Regions from separate parts of the Kitasatospora sp. NPDC093806 genome, predicted to be linked through region 3. Evidence: riboswitches for the same ligand, from Rfam matches in the RefSeq annotation. Region 3 holds a riboswitch; each other region holds the start of a gene.

Region 1 (4,477 bases), on a different contig from region 3:
GGTTCGGCCGACCTCATCCACGAGTTCGCCTTCCCGCTCCCCATCTACGCGATCTGCGACCTGCTCGGGGTGCCGGCCGAGGACCAGGACGACTTCCGGGACTGGGCCGGGATGATGCTGCGGCACACCAAGCCGGGCCAGGGCGGCGGCCAACGGGGCGGAGTGGGGCGGGCGGTGAAGCTGATCCGGGGGTACCTGGCGGAGCTGATCCACCGCAAGCGGGCGGACCTCGGGGACGACCTGATCTCGGGGCTGATCCGGGCCAGCGACCACGGCGAGCACCTCACCGAGAACGAGGCCGCGGCGATGGCCTTCATCCTGCTCTTCGCGGGCTTCGAGACGACCGTGAACCTGATCGGCAACGGCGTGTACGCGCTGCTGCGCAACCCGGACCAGCGGGTCCTGCTGCAGGAGTCGATCGGGCGCGGCGAGCGCGGCCTGCTGGAGACCGGGATCGAGGAACTCCTGCGCTACGACGGGCCGGTGGAGCTGGCGACCTGGCGGTTCGCGACCCGTCCGCTGACCATCGGCGGGGTGGAGATCCCGGTCGGCGACCCGGTGCTGGTGGTGCTCGCGGCCGCCGACCGGGACCCGGAGCGGTTCGCCGACGAGAACACCCTCGACCTGGCCCGGGCGGACAACCCGCACCTGGGCTTCGGGCACGGCATCCACTACTGCATCGGCGCCCCGCTGGCCCGGGTGGAGGGGCAGGTGGCGCTGGCCACCCTGCTGTCCCGGCTGCCGGACCTGGAACTCGCCGCGAGCCCGGAGGACCTGCGCTGGCGCGGCGGCCTGATCATGCGTGGACTTCGTGAACTTCCGGTGGAATTCACCCCGGAGGCGCCGGGAAATGCAGGGGGGTCCTCCGACGCCGCGACACGCTGACGCAGCGTCTCCAACTCGGCTTTCCCCGGGGGGTGAACCACCATCAAACCGGACATAGCGCTTCCGTTGGTAGGCAATCGATCACCTGGCGTGATTTCCATGTGATATCGACGATATGAGCTTGTGATTGGTCCACAGATCTGTCTACCCTCCCTGGAGTTCGCAGCTGCGAGCCCCGTGCACGGAACGCCGAGTCCTGCCCGCCGTGCCACGGGAAACCGACCAGACCCTGGGCAGGGGCGGGGGAACCAGGTCTTTGCGCCGTCTCCCACGGCTTGGGGTGAAGCCGCCTCCGTGCGGCCGGGCCACCTCCCGGTCCGAACCCGACAGCTCACCTCGCAGGCGTGCGGAGAGGGACCTTCATGCTGTTCGTTGGTAACGGTCGTCACCGTCGTCGCACCCAGACCGAGAAGGCCATCGCCGTCGCCGGAGTGGCCGGCGTCGGCCTGGCGATGCCGATCCTGACCGCCACCGGCGCCTCGGCCGCCCCGGTCTCCACCTGGGACGCGGTCGCCCAGTGCGAGGCCGGCGGCAACTGGAGCATCAACACCGGCAACGGCTTCTACGGCGGCCTGCAGTTCACCTCCAGCACCTGGAAGGCGTTCGGCGGCACCGCGTACGCCCCGCAGGCCAACCAGGCCTCCAAGGCGCAGCAGATCTCGGTGGCGGAGAAGGTCCTCGCCTCGCAGGGTCCGGGCGCCTGGCCGGTCTGCTCCAAGAAGGCCGGCCTGAGCAAGGGCGGCGCCCCGGCGGCGGTCGACACCTCGACGGACGCCAAGCCGGCCGCCCAGCAGCCCACCGCGCCGCAGCCGGTCGCGCCGAAGCCCGCGGAGCCGAAGCCCGCCCCGAAGCCGGTGGAGTCGAAGCCCGCCCCCAAGCCGCAGGTCCAGCAGTACGCGCCGCAGCGCGCCCAGCAGGCCCAGCCGCAGGTCCAGCAGCAGGCCCCGCAGGCCCAGGCCCAGCAGCAGGCCCCGTCGTTCTCCGGCAAGACCGGCTGGGACGACGCCGCCAAGGTGTTCTGGTACCAGAACAACGGCGCCTGGTACTGGACCAGCCACCAGAGCGTCTACCAGCAGTACGCCGGCCAGGCCGCGGCCCCGTCCGCCCCGGCCGCGCACAGCGCCCCCGCCGCGCAGCAGCAGCAGCGGGCCGGCCAGGGCGGCTACACCGTCCAGGCCGGTGACACGCTCGGCGGCATCGCCACCGCTCAGGGCGTCGACGGCGGCTGGCAGGCGCTGTACGACGGCAACCGCGGCACCGTCGGCGGCGACCCGAACCTGATCATCCCGGGCCAGGTCCTCACCCTGGGCTGAGCCCGTACCGGTCCGGACCGCACCGGACCGCATCGGACCGGACCGGACCGGAGCTGAACACTCCGGAGGGGACGGGTAATTGCCGAAGGGGGCCGGAAACGGCCCCCTTCGTCCGGATCCGGGCTCCGGAGGGCGGGCAACCAGGTGAACTACCGGTGGGTAGCCCGCCACACGCTGAGACGGGACCGAGGCCGAGGTGGCCCGGAGAGCCCGTGCGGTTAGGCTCTGGTCGTAACGACTCCGCAATCGTCCGGCCGACTGCACCCCACCGTCAGCCGAACCTGCTTCCGCTAGGAGATGCCTCGTGCCGTCCATCGATGTCGTCGTAGCCCGTGAGATTCTCGACTCGCGTGGCAACCCCACGGTCGAGGTCGAGGTCGGCCTCGACGACGGCAGCACCGGCCGTGCCGCTGTCCCGTCGGGTGCCTCCACCGGTGCCTTCGAGGCGCTGGAGCTCCGCGACGGTGACAAGAACCGCTACTTCGGCAAGGGCGTCGAGAAGGCCGTCCTGGCCGTCATCGAGCAGATCGGCCCGGAGCTGGTCGGCTACGACGCCACCGAGCAGCGCCTGATCGACCAGGCCATGCTCGACCTGGACGCCACCCCGGACAAGTCCTCGCTCGGCGCCAACGCCATCCTGGGCGTCTCGCTGGCCGTCGCGCACGCCGCCTCCGAGGCCAGCGACCTGCCGCTGTTCCGCTACCTGGGCGGCCCGAACGCGCACGTCCTGCCGGTCCCGATGATGAACATCCTCAACGGTGGCTCGCACGCGGACTCCAACGTCGACATCCAGGAGTTCATGATCGCCCCGATCGGCGCGGAGTCCTTCTCCGAGGCCGTCCGCTGGGGCGTCGAGGTCTACCACACGCTCAAGGGCGTGCTGAAGGAGCGCGGCCTCTCCACCGGCCTGGGCGACGAGGGCGGCTTCGCCCCGAACCTGGACTCCAACCGCGAGGCCCTGGACCTGATCGTCGAGGCCATCCAGAAGGCCGGCTACGTGCCGGGCAAGGACATCGCGCTGGCCCTGGACGTCGCCGCCTCCGAGTTCTTCGAGGACGGCGCCTACCAGTTCGAGGGCAAGGGCCTCACCTCCGCCGAGCTCATCGAGTACTACGCCGGCCTGGTCGCCGCCTACCCGCTGGTCTCCATCGAGGACCCGCTGGACGAGTCGGACTGGGACGGCTGGAAGGCCATGACCGACAAGCTGGGCGACAAGGTCCAGCTGGTCGGCGACGACCTGTTCGTCACCAACCCGGCCCGCCTGGCCCGCGGCATCGAGACCGGCACCGCCAACGCGCTGCTGGTGAAGGTGAACCAGATCGGCTCGCTGACCGAGACCCTGGACGCCGTCGAGCTGGCCCAGCGCAACGGCTACCGCTGCATGATGTCGCACCGTTCCGGCGAGACCGAGGACGTCACCATCGCCGACCTGGCCGTCGCCACCAACTGCGGCCAGATCAAGACCGGTGCCCCGGCCCGCTCCGAGCGCGTCGCCAAGTACAACCAGCTGCTGCGCATCGAGGAGATCCTCGACGACGCCGCCGAGTACGCCGGCCGCAGCGCCTTCCCGCGGTTCAAGTACGAGGGCTGAGCCCGCCCGGCGGCCGCCCGGCCGGAACGCCGGGTAGCGCACGCCTGACCGGTGCCCCGCCGTTCACCCCGTAGGGTGGACGGCGGGGCACCGTCGCGACCAGGAGGGGACACCGGAGATGGCTGGCTGGAGGATCCCGGGCTTGGCGGCCCGGCCTCGGTTCACGAGCCGGGCGACCGTCCTCGTCCTGGTGCTCTGCTCGCTGGTGGCGATCCTGGCCTACCCGACGCGGCAGTACATCTCCCAGCGCTCCGAGATCTCGGCGCAGCGCGCCCGGGCCGAGCACGCCCGGCAGCAGGTCGAGCAGCTGCGCCGGGAGAAGGCCCGCTGGCAGGACCCGGAGTACGTCAAGGCGCAGGCCCGCGCCCGGCTGCACTACGCGATGCCGGGGGAGACCCCGTACATCGCGGTGGACCCGGCGGCCCGGGACGCGGCGAAGTCCTCGCTCGGCGCGCCGCCGCCCGCGGCGGGCCCGGCGCCCGACGGCCCGGTCAAGGCCGCCCGGCCCTGGTACGCCGGCGTCTGGGACTCCGTGGACGCCGCCGCCGCGCCCGGGTCCGCCCCTTCCGCACCACCCACCCCCGCCCCCGTCCCCGCTGGAGACAGCTCCTCCCATGACCACTGAGAACCACCCCACCGTCTCCGACGAGGACGTCGCGGCGATCGCCGCGCAGCTCGGCCGGGTCCC
Region 2 (4,477 bases), on a different contig from region 3:
GAGCTGATGGAGGCCACCGGCGAGACCGCCAACCTGGCCGTGCTGGAGGGCGGCGAGGTGGTGTACGTCGGGCAGGTGCAGTCGCGGCGCTCGATGCGGATGTTCACCGAGGTCGGCCGCCGGGTGCAGCCGCACTGCACCGGGGTCGGCAAGGCGCTGCTGGCGCAGCTGCCCGAGGCGGAGGCGCGTGCCGTCCTGGGCCCCGGCCCGCTCCCCGAGCACACCCCGCACACCGTGACCGACCCGCAGGAGCTGCTGCGCCAGCTGGCCGAGGCGCGCGAGCGCGGCTACGTGGTCGACGACCAGGAGCAGGAGATCGGGGTGCGCTGCATCGCGCTGGCCGTCCCGGGCGCGCCGACCCCGACGGCGCTCTCGGTCTCCGGCCCGGAGGCCCGGATCCGGGCGCTGGAGGAGCCGGACGGCGCGGCGTCCCTGGTGCCGGTGATGACCGGGATCGCGGCCCGGCTCGGCCAGGTCCTGGCGCCGTGAAGCGCCCTGACGCGCCCTGACGACGCGCCCTGAACCCGCCACGCCGGGGGCTTCGCCCGTTCGAGCCACTCGGGGGCGGGTTGGCCGGGCCGGGGCGCGGCGGTCGGTCACGCTGGTCCGGACGCGGCCCGCGACGGCGCGGGGCGCCGGACGCTAAGGGCAGGGTGAGCGGCGATGTCGCAGAGCAGCGGGTCGGTTCGGGGTTACTTCGGCAGGTCACTGGCGGCGGGGTGCGCGCTGACGGCGCTCGTCGCCGGGACGGCTTGGGCGGACTGTCCGGTCCCGGAGCCGCGACCGGGGGCCGAACCGGTGACGGCCCCGGTGACCGGCGGGACGGCGGACCCGGTGACCGCTCCGGGGGCGGGCCCGGTGTCCGACCCGGGGGCGGCGGAGGCCGTGGCGGCCCGGCCGTCCAACTCGGACCTGGAGGTCGTCCGGATCGACCCCGACGCGGTCGCCCCGGGCGGGGTCACCACGCTCCACGCCTTCGTCGCCAACGTCGGCCCGGACCGGACGGCCTCGTCGTTCCGGGTGGTGGTCACCCTGCCGGAGGGCGTCACGCCGGAGGAGCCGTACTTCCCCGAAGAGTGCCAGGTGCTCCAGAACGGCCACCGGGTGCGCTGCACCTTCCCGGCCGGGCTGCCGGCGTACGAGAGCGCGACGGCGCTGGTCCCGATGCGGCTCGCCCCCACCGTCGAGCTCGGCGAGCTGACGGGCGGCTGGGTCTCGGTGCGCAGCAACGACGACCGCAACGACACGAACAACCTGCAGCCGTTCACGATCTCGGTCGTGGAGAACGTCGACTCCTGACGGGGCGGACGCTCTCCACGACGGCCGCTTCCTAGCGGTAGACGCGGACGTAGTCGGCGGCGAAGGTGATCGGCGCGGTGCCCGAGGGCGCGGGGTGGTAGTTCCCCGCGCTCAGGGACAGGTTGAGGATCGGGTACGCGGTCCAGCCGGCGCCGACGCCCTTGCCGTCCGAGAACACCTTCTTGCCGTTGACGTAGAAGTCGACCGAGCCGGCGCCGTAGTAGGTGCCGATGGTGACCCAGCCGTCCTTGGCGATCGCCTTGGCGTCGGTGTAATAGAGGTGGCCCGGGTTGATGTGGTTGGTCAGCTCCAGCAGGTTCGGGTTGTCGCTGTGGTACTCGAAGGAGTCGATCTCCCCGTGGGTGCCGCTGGTGCCGTTCCAGGTCCAGAGCGCCGGCCAGGCGCCGGTGCCGGCCGGGAGCTTGACCCGGGTCTCGATGTAGTCGCCGACCTTCACCTTGAAGGCCTCGCTGGAGTACTCGGTGGTGAGCAGGCCGGTGTCCCAGGCCTGCTTGCCGTTCTCCAGCGTGTGGCTGCTCGGCTTGGCGGTGAAGGTGGCGACGCCGCCGGAGACGCTGACGTTGTTCTTGTTCAGCCAGTCGAGCTTGTTGTCGTTCGGGTTGTGGTCGCCGTAGTGGTAGGAGCTGCTCCGGTCGGCGGTCCAGCGGGAGCCCAGGGCGAGGGTGTCGAAGTCGTCGGACCAGGCGAGCTGCTTGCCGGCGACCGGGATGCCGGTGGTGGGCGACGGCGTGGGGGTCGGCGTGGGGGTGGGGGTCGGGGTAGGCGTGGTGGTCGCGGCGGAGACCACGAGCTGCCGGGACGGCAGGTTGTGCCAGGCGCCGCCGAGGTCCTGCCAGAAGCCGAACTGGGTGTAGGTGCCGGCCGCCAGGGTGCGCGAGCCGGTGGTGATCGACAGGCCGCTCGGGCAGATCTGCTGGTTGGCCGCGCTGCCGGGGAAGTCGAGGTTGCGGCCGGCCGCGTCGCGGACGCCGACGCCGACGGTCTTCGCGGTGAAGCAGGAGTCCGAGTGGACGGTCAGCGCGGCCGTGGTGGCCTTGCCCGCGACCATGGTGGCCGGGGTGAGCTTGTCCTGGGTGACGGTCGGCAGGGTGGCGGCCTGGGCGCCGGTCAGGGCCGGGACGCCGCCGAGGAGGCCGGCGCCGGTGACGGCGAGCGCCCCGGTGGCGGCGAGGGCGACGGTGCGGCCCCGGCGGGCGGGGCGGGCGTGGCGGGGCGCGGGGCGCCGGTCGGGCTTCTGCATGGCAGTGTCCTCTGCGACGCCTGCGAGGTGAGCTGTCGGGTTCGGGCTGAGGTTGCCCGGCCGCCCGTGGAGCGGCTTCACCCCTAGCCGCGGCCCGCGCGCGGGAGCGCACGGGCCGGGCACTGACCTGGGTCCCCCGCTCCCGTCCGCTGTGGTGCTCGATGACCGGCCGGCGGGTGGACGGGACTCGGCGTCCCGGCGGCGGGGCTCCGCTGTGGCGGGAGCCCCTGCAGGCTAGGCAGTCGGTACGGGCACGGACAACTCCGTCCGGCCGGTTGTCGCGCAGCTCACACCCTGATTCGAGGATGATCAACGGTGCGGTGGAGTTGATCAGTTGGGGACGGGGAGGGTTCAGGCCGGGGCGTCCAGCCAGGCCGCGACCTGGGCCTGTGCCTCGGGTGCCCAGGCCAGCTCCAGGTGGTTGAGGCCGGCCAGCAGCCGGGTGCCGCCGACGGTGCCGATCCCCGTGGTGTCCAGCGCGCTCGCCGTGAACACGATGCCGTCGCTCGGCCCCCGGTTCTCGTTGAGCACCCCGGGGAGGTCCGCCGAACCGCCGGCCAGCAGGTAGGTCCGGACGGCCGCCGGGACCCCGGCCCGCTGCAGCGGCCCGATCAGCGACCCCGCGTCGATCGCGGCCTGGATCCCCTGGCCCGAGGTGTAGAAGCCCTGGCCGCCGAAGTAGGTCGTCCACCAGTCCTGCGCGGTGGAGTCCACCCCGTACCGGCCGTCCCAGCGGGCCAGCAGCTGCCGCTGCCCCGGGTAGCAGTCGTACCCGCCGGTCGGCAGCACCCCGAGGCAGGGCTGGGCGGTGTACGTCCCGTAGCAGGTCATGTACAGGTGCGGGGACGGCGCGTTCGCCGTGCCGCCGCAGGCCGGCCAGGTGGCCAGCGAGAAGGCCCAGCCGTGCGCGTACACGTAGTCCAGCCCGCCGTTGGGCCCGCCCAGGGTGACCAGCCGGCGGACGTCGCCCGCGTACGCCCGTCCCCAGGACGGGCGCACCGAGGACACGTACGCGCGGGCCGCGACCTCGCCCTTGCTCCAGGCGACCACGTCCACCTGCGGGACCCCGAGCCGGGCCCGGATCAGCGCGACCGCGTCGCCGACGGCCTGCGCCTGGACCAGGTTGTCGCCCTGCTTGTGGGCGAAGCCGACCGCGAACACCCGGTGGCCGCTCGCCGCCAGGTACTGGGCCAGCCCGGTGGCGGGGCAGGCGGCGGCGCCGCAGTTGCCGGACTCGCCGGGGGCGGCCCAGGCGCGGTCGGCGTTGTCGTTGGCGCCGTGGACGAGCAGGACGGGGGTCGGGCGGGGGCCGGTGTCCCAGCCGGCCGCCGAGTAGAGCAGGAACCGGCCCGAGAACGGCTGGCGGACCCCGCCGAAGTAGGTCAGGCGGGCGCCGTCCTGGTCGCCGCGGCCGCCCGGCGGGTACTGCTCGGCGGGGATGCCGGGGGTGGGGTCGAGGTAGCGCTCGACCTTGGCCCAGCCGTTCCCTGGGGCGGGGTACGTCGCCTCCAGGGTCGGCGCGGCGGCCGCCATGGTGACGGCGGTCGTGGTGGTGGCGGGTGCGGGGGTGGCGGGTGCGGGGGTGGCGGGTGCGGGGGTGGCCAGGAGGAGGGTGCTGAGCACGAGGCTGAGGAGGACGGCGGCGGCTCTGCCGCGTCGGACGGCGGTCTTCACGGGGGCGGCTCCGGTGGGGGGCGGCCCACGTCCCGGTGGGCCGGAGTGCGCACACCGTACGGGCGGCCCGGCGGCCCGCCCATGGGGCGGCGGCACACCCGGGGCGGCCGCGCTGTGGCGGGCCGGCCCGTGGTGCGGCGGGTGTGGTCCCGGGCAGGCGGAGGGCGTGGCGGCCGGTCCGTCGGGTTGTCCAGTGGCCGGTGTGTCGGATCCGGCGCGGAAAGTGCGCCGTGAAGGCGGGGT
Region 3 (4,477 bases):
GGCGTTGGCCTGCTCCTGCGAGGTGCGCGGCAGCGACACGCCCGCCTGGGCGTAGGCCCAGCCGGTCAGGCCGGAGCAGTCGAAGGAGTTCGGGCCGGTGGCGCCGTAGACGTACGGGGCACCGAGCTTGCTCTCCGCGGCGGCGATCGCGGCGGCGCCGCGCGAGCTGTTGGCGGCGGGCGCGGCCGGCTTGGGGGCGGCGGCGGCCGGGGCCGGAGCCGAGGCCGCCGGAGCCGGGGCGCTCAGGTCGGTGCGGGGGGCGTTGTCGCGGGAGGCGCGCTCGGCGTCGGCCTTCGCCTTGGCGGCCTTGGCGGCCTCGGCCTTGGCGGCGTCCGCCTTCGCCTTGGCCTCGGCGGCGGCCTTCTCCTCGGCGGCGCGGATCGCCTGCCGCTCCTGCTCGGTGAGCGTGTTGAGCAGCGCCTGGGCCTTCGCCAGCTTGCCCTGGACGTCCTCCTTGGAGGACTTCAGCTGCTGGGTGGTGGACTCCAGCTCGGCGAGCTTGTTCTGGGTCTCGGTGCGGTCCTGGTCGAGCCTGCGCTGCTGCTCCTGGAGCTCCTTCAGCGCGCCGGACTGGGTCGAACCGGCCTGGTTGATGGCGTCGGCCTGGCTGAGGAAGTTGTCCGGGCTGGAGGAGAGCATCAGCTGGACGGTCTGCGATATGCCGCCGGTGCGGTACTGCTCGCCGGCGATCTCGGCGAGGCCGCCCTGGGCCTCGGTGACCGTGGCCTGCTGACGGGCCACCTTGTCCTGCAGCTCGGCGACCTGCTTCTGCAGCTCCTGCTGCTTGGCCTGGGCGCCGTTGTACTTCTCGGTGGCGACCTCGGCCTGCTCGTTGAGCTGGTCGACCTGCTCCTTGACCTGGTCCTTGGTCGGCGCCGGGTCGGCGTGCGCGCCGGACTGCGCGGAGAGGGCGACGGCTGCGGCGGCCAGACCGGTCATGATCGAGACGCGGGTGCGGCCGGCGGGCTTGGGACGACGATGGGACGCCACGAAGGCGGACTCCTTCTTCCTCATCCGCCTACCGGGTGAGCTGACGGGTTCGGGCTGGAAGCGTGCCCTACGACGCCTCACCGTCCGCTCGCGCGGCCGACCTGGCGCCGATTCACCCCGGAGGAACGTGGTTCCCCGGCTCCGTTCCACAGCGCCCGGTGGTGCTGGGCCCTCACGCGAACGAGCCGTCCGGCCCGTCCCGCTGCTTCGCGAACTCGACGGTAAACCTCCGCCGCCACCCGGGCTGGGTGATCGACTGTGCGGTGGTTCGAGTCACGACCCTAGTAACAGTTCCGTGATCCGTTCAAATCCTTGTCAGAAAAAAGTCGGAAGAATACCCAAGTTCCCTTGTGAATATGACCGGGTGTGATCACGTTCCCACGCGGAGCTGATCGTTTCTCACGATGCGGTCGAACCCGCTGCCGAAACGCCGACGCCACCCCCGAGACGGAGGTGGCGCGGATCACAGGCCCGCCGGACGTCCGGCGGGCGTGTCGTGACGGGCGGTCAGACCCGGCGGATGGTGTTGATCGGCATGGCGTCGGCCTTCATCACCTTCACCACGTCACCGGTGTGCGGCGCGTGCACCACCATGCCGTTGCCGATGTACATCCCGACGTGGCTGCGGTCGGGGCGGTAGATGATCAGGTCGCCCGGCTGGGCCTCGGCGAGCGAGGACACCTTGGCCCCGACGTTGCCCTGCGCCTGCGAGGTGCGCGGCAGCGAGATGCCGGCCTTCCCGTAGGCCCAGACCATCAGGCCGGAGCAGTCGAAGGTGCTCGGGCCGGTGGCGCCCCACACGTACGGCGAGCCCTGCTTGCCCATCGCGTTGGAGACGGCCGCGCCCGCCATGCCGCTGGCCTGCGGCAGGGTGCCGAGGTCGGGGCGGTCGGTGCCGCGCGAGGCCCGGTCGGCCTGCTGCTGCTGCGCCTTCAGTGCCGCGCGGTCGGCGGCGCTGAGCGAGTTCAGCAGGTCCTGGGCCTCCTTCAGCTTCTTGTTGACCTCGGCCTTGGACTGGTTCAGGTCCTTGGTCGTGGTGTCCAGCGAGGCCAGGATGGCGGCCGCCTCGGCCTTCTGCTGGTCGAGCCGACGCTGCTGGTCCTGCAGGCCCTTGAGCGCCTCGGCCTGGCTGGAGCTGGCCTGCTGGACGCTGGAGGCCTTGTCCAGGTAGCCGGACGGGTCGGAGGAGAGCATCAGCTGGACCGACGGGTCGATGCCGCCGGTGCGGTACTGCTCGCCCGCCACCTCGGCCAGCCCGGACTGAAGCTGGGTCATCTGCTCCTGGCCGCGGGCGACCTGGTCCTGGACCTGGTCGGCCTGCTTGCGCAGCTGGTCGGCCCGCTCCTTGGCGCCGTTGTACTTCTCGGTGGCCTGCTCGGCCTCCTCCTGCAGCTGGTCGATCTGCGCCTTGACGTCTTCCTTCTTGGGCGACGGCGTGGGCGCGGCGTGCGCGGCGACCTGGGCGGAGAGGGCGACCGCGGTCGCCGCGGCAGCCGTGAGCACGGAGACCCGCGCGCGGCTCGGCTGCTTGGGACGGCGGTGGGAGGCCAAAAGACCGGCTCCTTCTTCCTATGGCCTCACCCAATCGGGTGAGAATCCGGAAAATAGGTTTGACGCAAGACCCTAGTGAAGATCCACGCTTTGCGCCACTCCCACGATCGCGTGAACGCGGCCCCCACGCCCTGACTTCACGAGATCCGCACAACCCGGCCATCCAGGCGCTGAGCAGGCGTCATTCCGATCGGCCCGGTCCCCCGGCCGGACTACGGCCGGGCCAGCCGGTTGAGCAGCAGCACCGAGGCGACGGGGCGCGCGCCCGCCTTCCGCACGCCCTCCGCGACCTCCCGGTCCGCCGAGACCACCACCACCGGGCGCCCCTGCGGCTCGGCCCTGACCAGCCGGCGGATCAGCTCGTCCGCCGTCTCCCCGGTCCGGCTGAACCGCACCCGCACCCCGCGCGGCGGCGCCATGATCACCGGCACGTCCAGGTCCTGGCCGTCGAACACACAGGTGACCTCCGCCTGGGTGCGCTGCGCCAGCATCGCCAGACCGCCCAGCAGCCGGATCCGCTGCTGCTCCAGCGGCAGCGTCGGATAGCCGGTCTTGGTCACGTTGTAGCCGTCCACCACCAGATGGACCTGCGGGATCGCCAGCAGCTGGTCCAGCAGCGCCGGATCGTCCTCCGCCAGACCGCGCCGCGCCACGTCGTGCGGCGAGGCCGCGCCCGGCACCACCGCCTCCACCAGGTCCGCCGGGCGGATCTGCGAGACCGGCAGCGCCAGCTCGCGCTGCAGGCCCTGCGCCGACTGGAGCACCGTGTCCAGCAGCAGCCGCAGCCGCATGTCCTCGACGCTGCGTCCCTCGCGGGCCGACCGGCGGCCCTGCTCGGCGGCGGTCTCCAGCTCCGTCACCCGGTGCTTCAGCCGCCGCGCCTCGTTCTCCGCGGCGCTCCGCTCGGCCGCCGCCTGCGCCTTGACCGCCTCCAGCTCGGCGGTCACCTTCCGGGTCTCCGCCTGCGCCCGGCGGGTGTCGCTCTCCAGCGAACGCAGCTTCCGGCGCAGCGACTCGGCCTCCTTGCGGACGTCCTCCGACTCGGCCCGCTGCCGGTCCAGGTCGGACCGGGCCGTCGTCCGCAGCTCGGCCAGCTCGGCTTGGAGCTTCTCCACCAGCCGGGCCGCCTCGGCCGCCGCGCCCTCGGCGCCGGCCCGCTCGGCCTCCTCGCCGACCTCGGCCACCAGCCGGCTCCACCCGGCCGAGCGCACCAGGTAGGCGGCCGCGGCCACGTCCATCGGATCGGCGGCGCCCGGCACCGTGCCCGACTCCAGGGCCCGGACCAGGTCCGGCTGGCCGAGGCGCAGCCGCTCCGCTATCCGGGCCCGGAAGGCCGGCTCGGCCTCCAGCGCGGCCGCCAGCGCGGTGGCCGCGTACTTGGCCCGCCGGGCCGGGGTGAACTTGGCGTACTGGCGCAGCGACTGGGGCAGTTCGGCGAGCGGCAGGCCGCCGAGCGCGTCGGCGGCCAGGCCGACCACGCGCCGGCGCACGCCCTCGGGCAGCGGCCGGTCCAGCTTCTCGGCGGCCTTCCCCGGCCCGCCCGCCGTACCTTCGCCCGCCGACTCCTCGACGGGTTCCGACCCGGCCGGCTCCCCCGCCCCGCGGACTGCCGCCGGCTCGTCACCGCCACCGGACTCCTCGCCGACCGGCGCCCCGGCCGGGGTCTCGGTGCCGAAGGGGGCGGCCCCGGCCGCGTCCGGCGCCCGCACGTCCACAGCGGGCTGCCGCCCCTGCGGCCCGGCGGGCTCCTTCGCTGCGTCCACCACGTCCTCGGCTCCGATCCTGGTCCAGTGGGGCGCGGCCGTCGGCCGCCACCCCCGTCACACTCCGCGCGTTCTCTCCGTATTGTCCCGTGCGGTGGGCGGCCACGCCGCACACCACCCACCACACGGTTCCCGGCTCCGGGCTCAGCCCTGCTCGGCGGCCTCGGCCTCGG
Region 4 (4,477 bases), on a different contig from region 3:
CGCGTACCCGAGCGAGGCGGAGCGGTGGCTGGCGAGGCCGAGCGCGACGTTGCCGATCGGGACGGCGCGGGCCGGGTCGTCGGCGTCGGCGAGGCGGGTGACGGCGAGCCGGTAGACCTCGCGGTCGTCCTTCTCCGCCTCCTCCAGGAACTGTTCGACCTGGTCGGCGCAGGTCTCCCGGTCGCGCGGCTCGAACGGGAGGTGGCGGCAGGCCTCCGGGTCGCCGAACACCGCGTGCAGGGCGTCCACGTCCTCGGGGGTGTGGTGGAACTCGCGGATGGCCAGCCGGGGGCCGATGAGTCGGACAGGCACCATGGCTCCCGACCCTACCCGCGACCAGCGGTTACGGTTCGTGGTTATGGAAGACGAAGACCTGCGGCTCGCCCCGCGCACCAAGGCCGCCGATCTGCTCGCCTGGGCGGAGGCGGAGGGCCGCGCGCCGCTCGCCGAGGAGCCGGTGCGGACGGTGCTGGCGCTGCTGGAGCTGGGCGAGGGCAGGATGCACGACGGCTGGCCCGAGCTGACCTCGGCCGCGGTGGAGCACCTGCTGTACGAGCGGCTGCACCTGTACGTCCAGCCCGCGCCGGAGCTGGACCCGCTGGCGTACGGCGCGGCGGTGCGGCTGCTGATCGACCACCAGCGCGCGGCGAAGCGGCTGAACGCCAAGCGGCAGGAGCGGCTGCACGCGGAGGCCGAGTGGCAGGGCGAGCTGGCGGCCGGGCTGCTGCGCCGGGCCGACCTGGTGACCTGGCCCCGGCTGTACGCGCTGCTGCTGCGCGCGGACGGGGTGGACACCGCGGACGGGGCGGCGGTGCGGTCCTGGCTGGAGGGGTTCCGGGGGCTGGCGGAGGAGGAGCGGCTGGCGGCGTTCGCGGCGCTGGAGGCGGACGGCGTGCTGGACCCGGTGGACGACGGGGGCTGGGACGGCGCGGCGCGGACGCTGGCGGTGGGCATGGCCACGGACGGGGCGCGCCGGCTGCTGGAGCACGGGCTGATGCAGCGCAGCTACCGGAACCTGGCCGAGCTGACGGCGCTGGGCCGGCCGATGCCGGAGGAGCTGGCCGGGGACTTCGGGGCGTTCGAGGAGGCGGCGGTCGAGGCGGCGCTGGACCTGTCGGGCGAGTGGACGGTGCCGGGGCTGCCGCGGCTGCTGGTGGAGGAGTTCCCGGAGCTGGCGCCGGAGCCGGGGCAGGCGGAGATCGACGCCTACCTGGCGGGTCTGGAGCCCGCCGCGGACGAGACCTGGGAGCCGGACGCGGCGGACGAGGACTGGCAGCCGGACGCGGAGGACGAGGCCTGGGCGGCGGACACGGAGGACGCGGCGGACGCGGACGACGAGGACCGCCCGCGCGCGGAGTAGTCCGGGAACGACGCGGGGCCCCGGCCGGATCGACGGCCGGGGCCCCGCGCGGTGCCGGGGGGGCGGGGTCAGGGGGTGACGCCGCGCTGCTCGAACCAGGTCTCCGGGTCGACGGGCGCGCCGCCGCCGGGCCGGACCTCGACGTGCAGGTGCGGGCCGGTGACGTTGCCGGTGGCGCCGACCTTGCCGATCTGCTGGCCGGGGACGACCTTGCCGGAGCCCTTGATGATCGAGGAGAGGTGGCAGTACCAGATCTCGGTGCCGTCGGGCAGCGTCTCGACGATCCGGTAGCCGTAGGCGCCGGCCCAGCCGGCCGAGGTGATGGTGCCCTGGCCGACCGCGTAGACGGCGGTGCCGGTGTCGGCGGCGAAGTCCAGGCCGGTGTGCAGGTGGGCCCAGTAGCGGGCGCTCTGGCCGTAGTGCGCGGAGAGGTTGTAGTCCTTCACCGGCAGGGTGATCGCGGCGAGCTTGGCCTTCTCGGCGGCCTCGGCGGCGCGCTTGGCCTGCTCCTGCTGGGCGAGCTGGACGGCGCGCTTGGCCTCGGCCTCCTGGGCGGCCTGGACGCGGGCGTCCTCCTCGGCGGCGGTGCGCTGGCTGTCGGCCTGCTGCTGGATCCGGGCGGCGAGGGCGAGGCCGGGGTCGGCGGCGAGCGCGACCGGGGTCTCGTCGGGCGCCTCGACGGCGGGCGCGGCGGCCGGGGTGGCGGAGGCGAAGCCGGTGGCGCCCAGGGTGGCGGCGACGGCGGTGACGCCGAGCAGCGGAGCGGTGCCGCGGGTCTGACGGGGCATCCGGTGCCGGTTGGCGTCGGCGGCCGGCGGGGCGCTCTCGTCGGCGGGGCCGGTGAACGGGCCGGGGCCGGCGAAGGGCCCGGGGCCGCCGAAAGGGCCGGGCCCGGCGGACGGACCGGGGTGGTCGAGCAGCTGGGTGCCGGCAGAGGAGCCGGACGGGTGTGCCGGGGTGTGCGTCGACGCCACGGAGGCGCGCTCCTTTCCTTCCTTCGCGCCTACCGGGTTAGCTGACGGGTTCGGAGCAGGAAGGTCTCCTACGGCTGGGCCTGGGCCCGGCCGATTCACCCCAAGGAACGTGGTTCCCCGGCTCCCTGGCCTGCCCGGAGGCCGGCCGGCGGGATTAGGCGACGGCGCACGGTGCCGTCTGGGTACGGCGTTGCGGACCGCGCTGCGTTATCAAACGTTAATCCGAGTGGCCCCCGATTCCAAGCCGTTCGTCGTTGACGACGGATGAGGATCGGGCAGTACGGCACTCGATGGGCGATTTGTGAGGTTTGATGACAACTGACACTACCGAACGTGAGAGGACGTCAACGAACGGCCCCCCAACTGAGTACTCCTACTCATGCGAGGCCGGGAGCGCGCGGCCCATCCTGGCGCCATGAGCGCACCGATGCAGTCACGCACCACGGCCGCGTACTACGTCCAGGCCGTCCTGTCCTTCGCCCTCGCCGCCTCCACCCTCGCGATCGGGATCGCCTTCCTCCCGGTGGAGCCCTGGACCCGGGCCTTCCTGGGGATCGGCCTGCTGTACACCGTCACCTCCACGTTCACGCTGGCCAAGGTGGTCCGGGACCGACAGGAGTCCACCGACCTGGTGACCAGGGTCGACCAGGCCCGGCTGGACAAGCTGCTGAGCGAGCACGACCCGTTCAAGGTGGAGGGGGTCTGAGGACGGGAGCGACCCCGGGCCGATCCGAATCGGCATAGGCGATAGCTTGACGGCTAAGGCTATTAGCCTTAGCTTTATGGCTATCGGCACGTCGCCGACGTCCGGACCGAGGAGGCCCCCATGAACGGCACCACCGCCCCCGTCACCCGCTACCTCGACCTCCCCGGCGGCCGGATCGCCTTCGACGACACCGAGCACGGCGCCGGCGCCCCGGTCGTCCTGCTCCCCGGGATGCTCGACAGCCGGGCCGCGTACCGGCACCTGCGCCCGCTGCTCACCGCCGCCGGCCGCCGGGTGATCACCATGGACCTGCGCGGCTTCGGCGAGTCCTCGATCGTCTGGGACGACTACACGCCCGCCGCGATCGCCCGCGACGTCCTCGCCCTGCTCGACCACCTGGGCATCGAGCGGGCCGTGCTGGCCGGCAACTCGTACACCGGCGCCAGCGTGGTCAAGGCCGCCGGGGACGCCCCCGCGCGGGTCGCCGGGATCGTCCTGCTGGACGCCTTCGTCGAGAACGTGCCGCCGACCGCGCTGCAGCGCGTGGTGGTCGGCGCGATGGGCCGGCTGCTGGTGCACTCCCCCGCCTTCTGGGGCCTCTACCAGCGGAAGGCCGCCTACCCGACCACCAAGCCGGCCGACCACGAGGAGTACGTGGCCGGGCTGGTCGCCGCGCTGCGCACCCCGGGCCGGAAGACCGCCACCCGCGGCTACGTCCGCGGGGACTCCTCGCCGGCCGGCTGGACCGCCGCCGTGCGCTGCCCGGCGCTGGTCGTGATGGGCGAGAAGGACCCCGACTTCGCGAAGCCGGAGCTGGTCGCCGACCGGCAGGCCGCCGCGCTGGGGGCGCGCAAGGTGATGATCGAGGGCGCCGGGCACTACCCGATGGCCGACCGCCCGCAGGCCACCGCGGACGCCCTGCTGTCCTTCCTCGCCGAGGCCGAGCGGGCCTGAACCCGGGCCTGAACCCGGGCCCGACCCCGGGCCCGAACGCCATGCCCGAACGCCAGGCCCGAACCCCGGGCCCGGCCCGCGCCCCCATCCCTTCCACCCCCTCCAGGAGAACCGCGATGCCCCGAGTCGGACTGACCCCCGAGCAGGTCGTCGGCCACGCCCTCGCCCTCATCGACGAGCAGGGCCCGGAGGCCCTCACCCTGGCCGCCGTGGCCGCCCGGGCCGGCGTCGCCACCCCCTCGCTGTACAAGCACGTCAGCGGCGGACTGGCCGAACTGCGCCGGCTGGTCGCCGTCCGGGTGACCGAGGAGCTGGCCGACCGGCTCGCCGAGGCCGCACTCGGCCGCGGCGGGGACGACGCCGTCGCCGCCGTCCTGCGGGCGTACCACGCGTACGCCACCGAGCACCCGCACCGGTACGGCGCGCTGCCGCAGGCCCCGCAGCCGGACGACGACCTGGCCGCGGCGGCGGCCCGGCTGGTCG

Evidence for each region. A riboswitch is a leader RNA that binds a small molecule or an ion and turns the genes downstream of it on or off. The one in region 3 is predicted to bind cyclic di-AMP.
Region 1: it holds a riboswitch for cyclic di-AMP, as region 3 does, so the genes downstream of both, AB0N76_RS30900 (transglycosylase family protein) here and AB0N76_RS15040 (NlpC/P60 family protein) in region 3, are expected to answer to the same signal.
Region 2: it holds a riboswitch for cyclic di-AMP, as region 3 does, so the genes downstream of both, AB0N76_RS21710 (glycoside hydrolase family 16 protein) here and AB0N76_RS15040 (NlpC/P60 family protein) in region 3, are expected to answer to the same signal.
Region 4: it holds a riboswitch for cyclic di-AMP, as region 3 does, so the genes downstream of both, AB0N76_RS32515 (M23 family metallopeptidase) here and AB0N76_RS15040 (NlpC/P60 family protein) in region 3, are expected to answer to the same signal.

Annotation. Positions count from the first base shown of each region.
Region 1 is NZ_JBFBDO010000093.1:6,219-10,695, reverse strand. Features, by position in the region: gene AB0N76_RS30905 (cytochrome P450) at 1-885, shown strand, start outside; cyclic di-AMP (ydaO/yuaA leader) riboswitch at 1,096-1,246, shown strand; gene AB0N76_RS30900 (transglycosylase family protein) at 1,248-2,198, shown strand; gene eno (phosphopyruvate hydratase) at 2,503-3,789, shown strand; gene AB0N76_RS30890 (septum formation initiator family protein) at 3,932-4,414, shown strand; gene AB0N76_RS30885 (DUF501 domain-containing protein) at 4,404-4,477, shown strand, end outside.
Region 2 is NZ_JBFBDO010000046.1:11,136-15,612, reverse strand. Features, by position in the region: gene AB0N76_RS21720 (IclR family transcriptional regulator) at 1-489, shown strand, start outside; gene AB0N76_RS21715 (hypothetical protein) at 799-1,299, shown strand; gene AB0N76_RS21710 (glycoside hydrolase family 16 protein) at 1,331-2,560, opposite strand; cyclic di-AMP (ydaO/yuaA leader) riboswitch at 2,563-2,727, opposite strand; gene AB0N76_RS21705 (lipase) at 2,912-4,234, opposite strand.
Region 3 is NZ_JBFBDO010000024.1:40,306-44,782, reverse strand. Features, by position in the region: gene AB0N76_RS15040 (NlpC/P60 family protein) at 1-990, opposite strand, end outside; cyclic di-AMP (ydaO/yuaA leader) riboswitch at 1,001-1,154, opposite strand; gene AB0N76_RS15035 (NlpC/P60 family protein) at 1,498-2,541, opposite strand; gene AB0N76_RS15030 (NYN domain-containing protein) at 2,754-4,055, opposite strand; gene AB0N76_RS15025 (hypothetical protein) at 4,449-4,477, opposite strand, start outside.
Region 4 is NZ_JBFBDO010000106.1:4,453-8,929, reverse strand. Features, by position in the region: gene AB0N76_RS32525 (GNAT family protein) at 1-315, opposite strand, end outside; gene AB0N76_RS32520 (hypothetical protein) at 359-1,360, shown strand; gene AB0N76_RS32515 (M23 family metallopeptidase) at 1,429-2,334, opposite strand; cyclic di-AMP (ydaO/yuaA leader) riboswitch at 2,347-2,505, opposite strand; gene AB0N76_RS32510 (YiaA/YiaB family inner membrane protein) at 2,750-3,040, shown strand; gene AB0N76_RS32505 (alpha/beta hydrolase) at 3,161-3,994, shown strand; gene AB0N76_RS32500 (TetR-like C-terminal domain-containing protein) at 4,111-4,477, shown strand, end outside.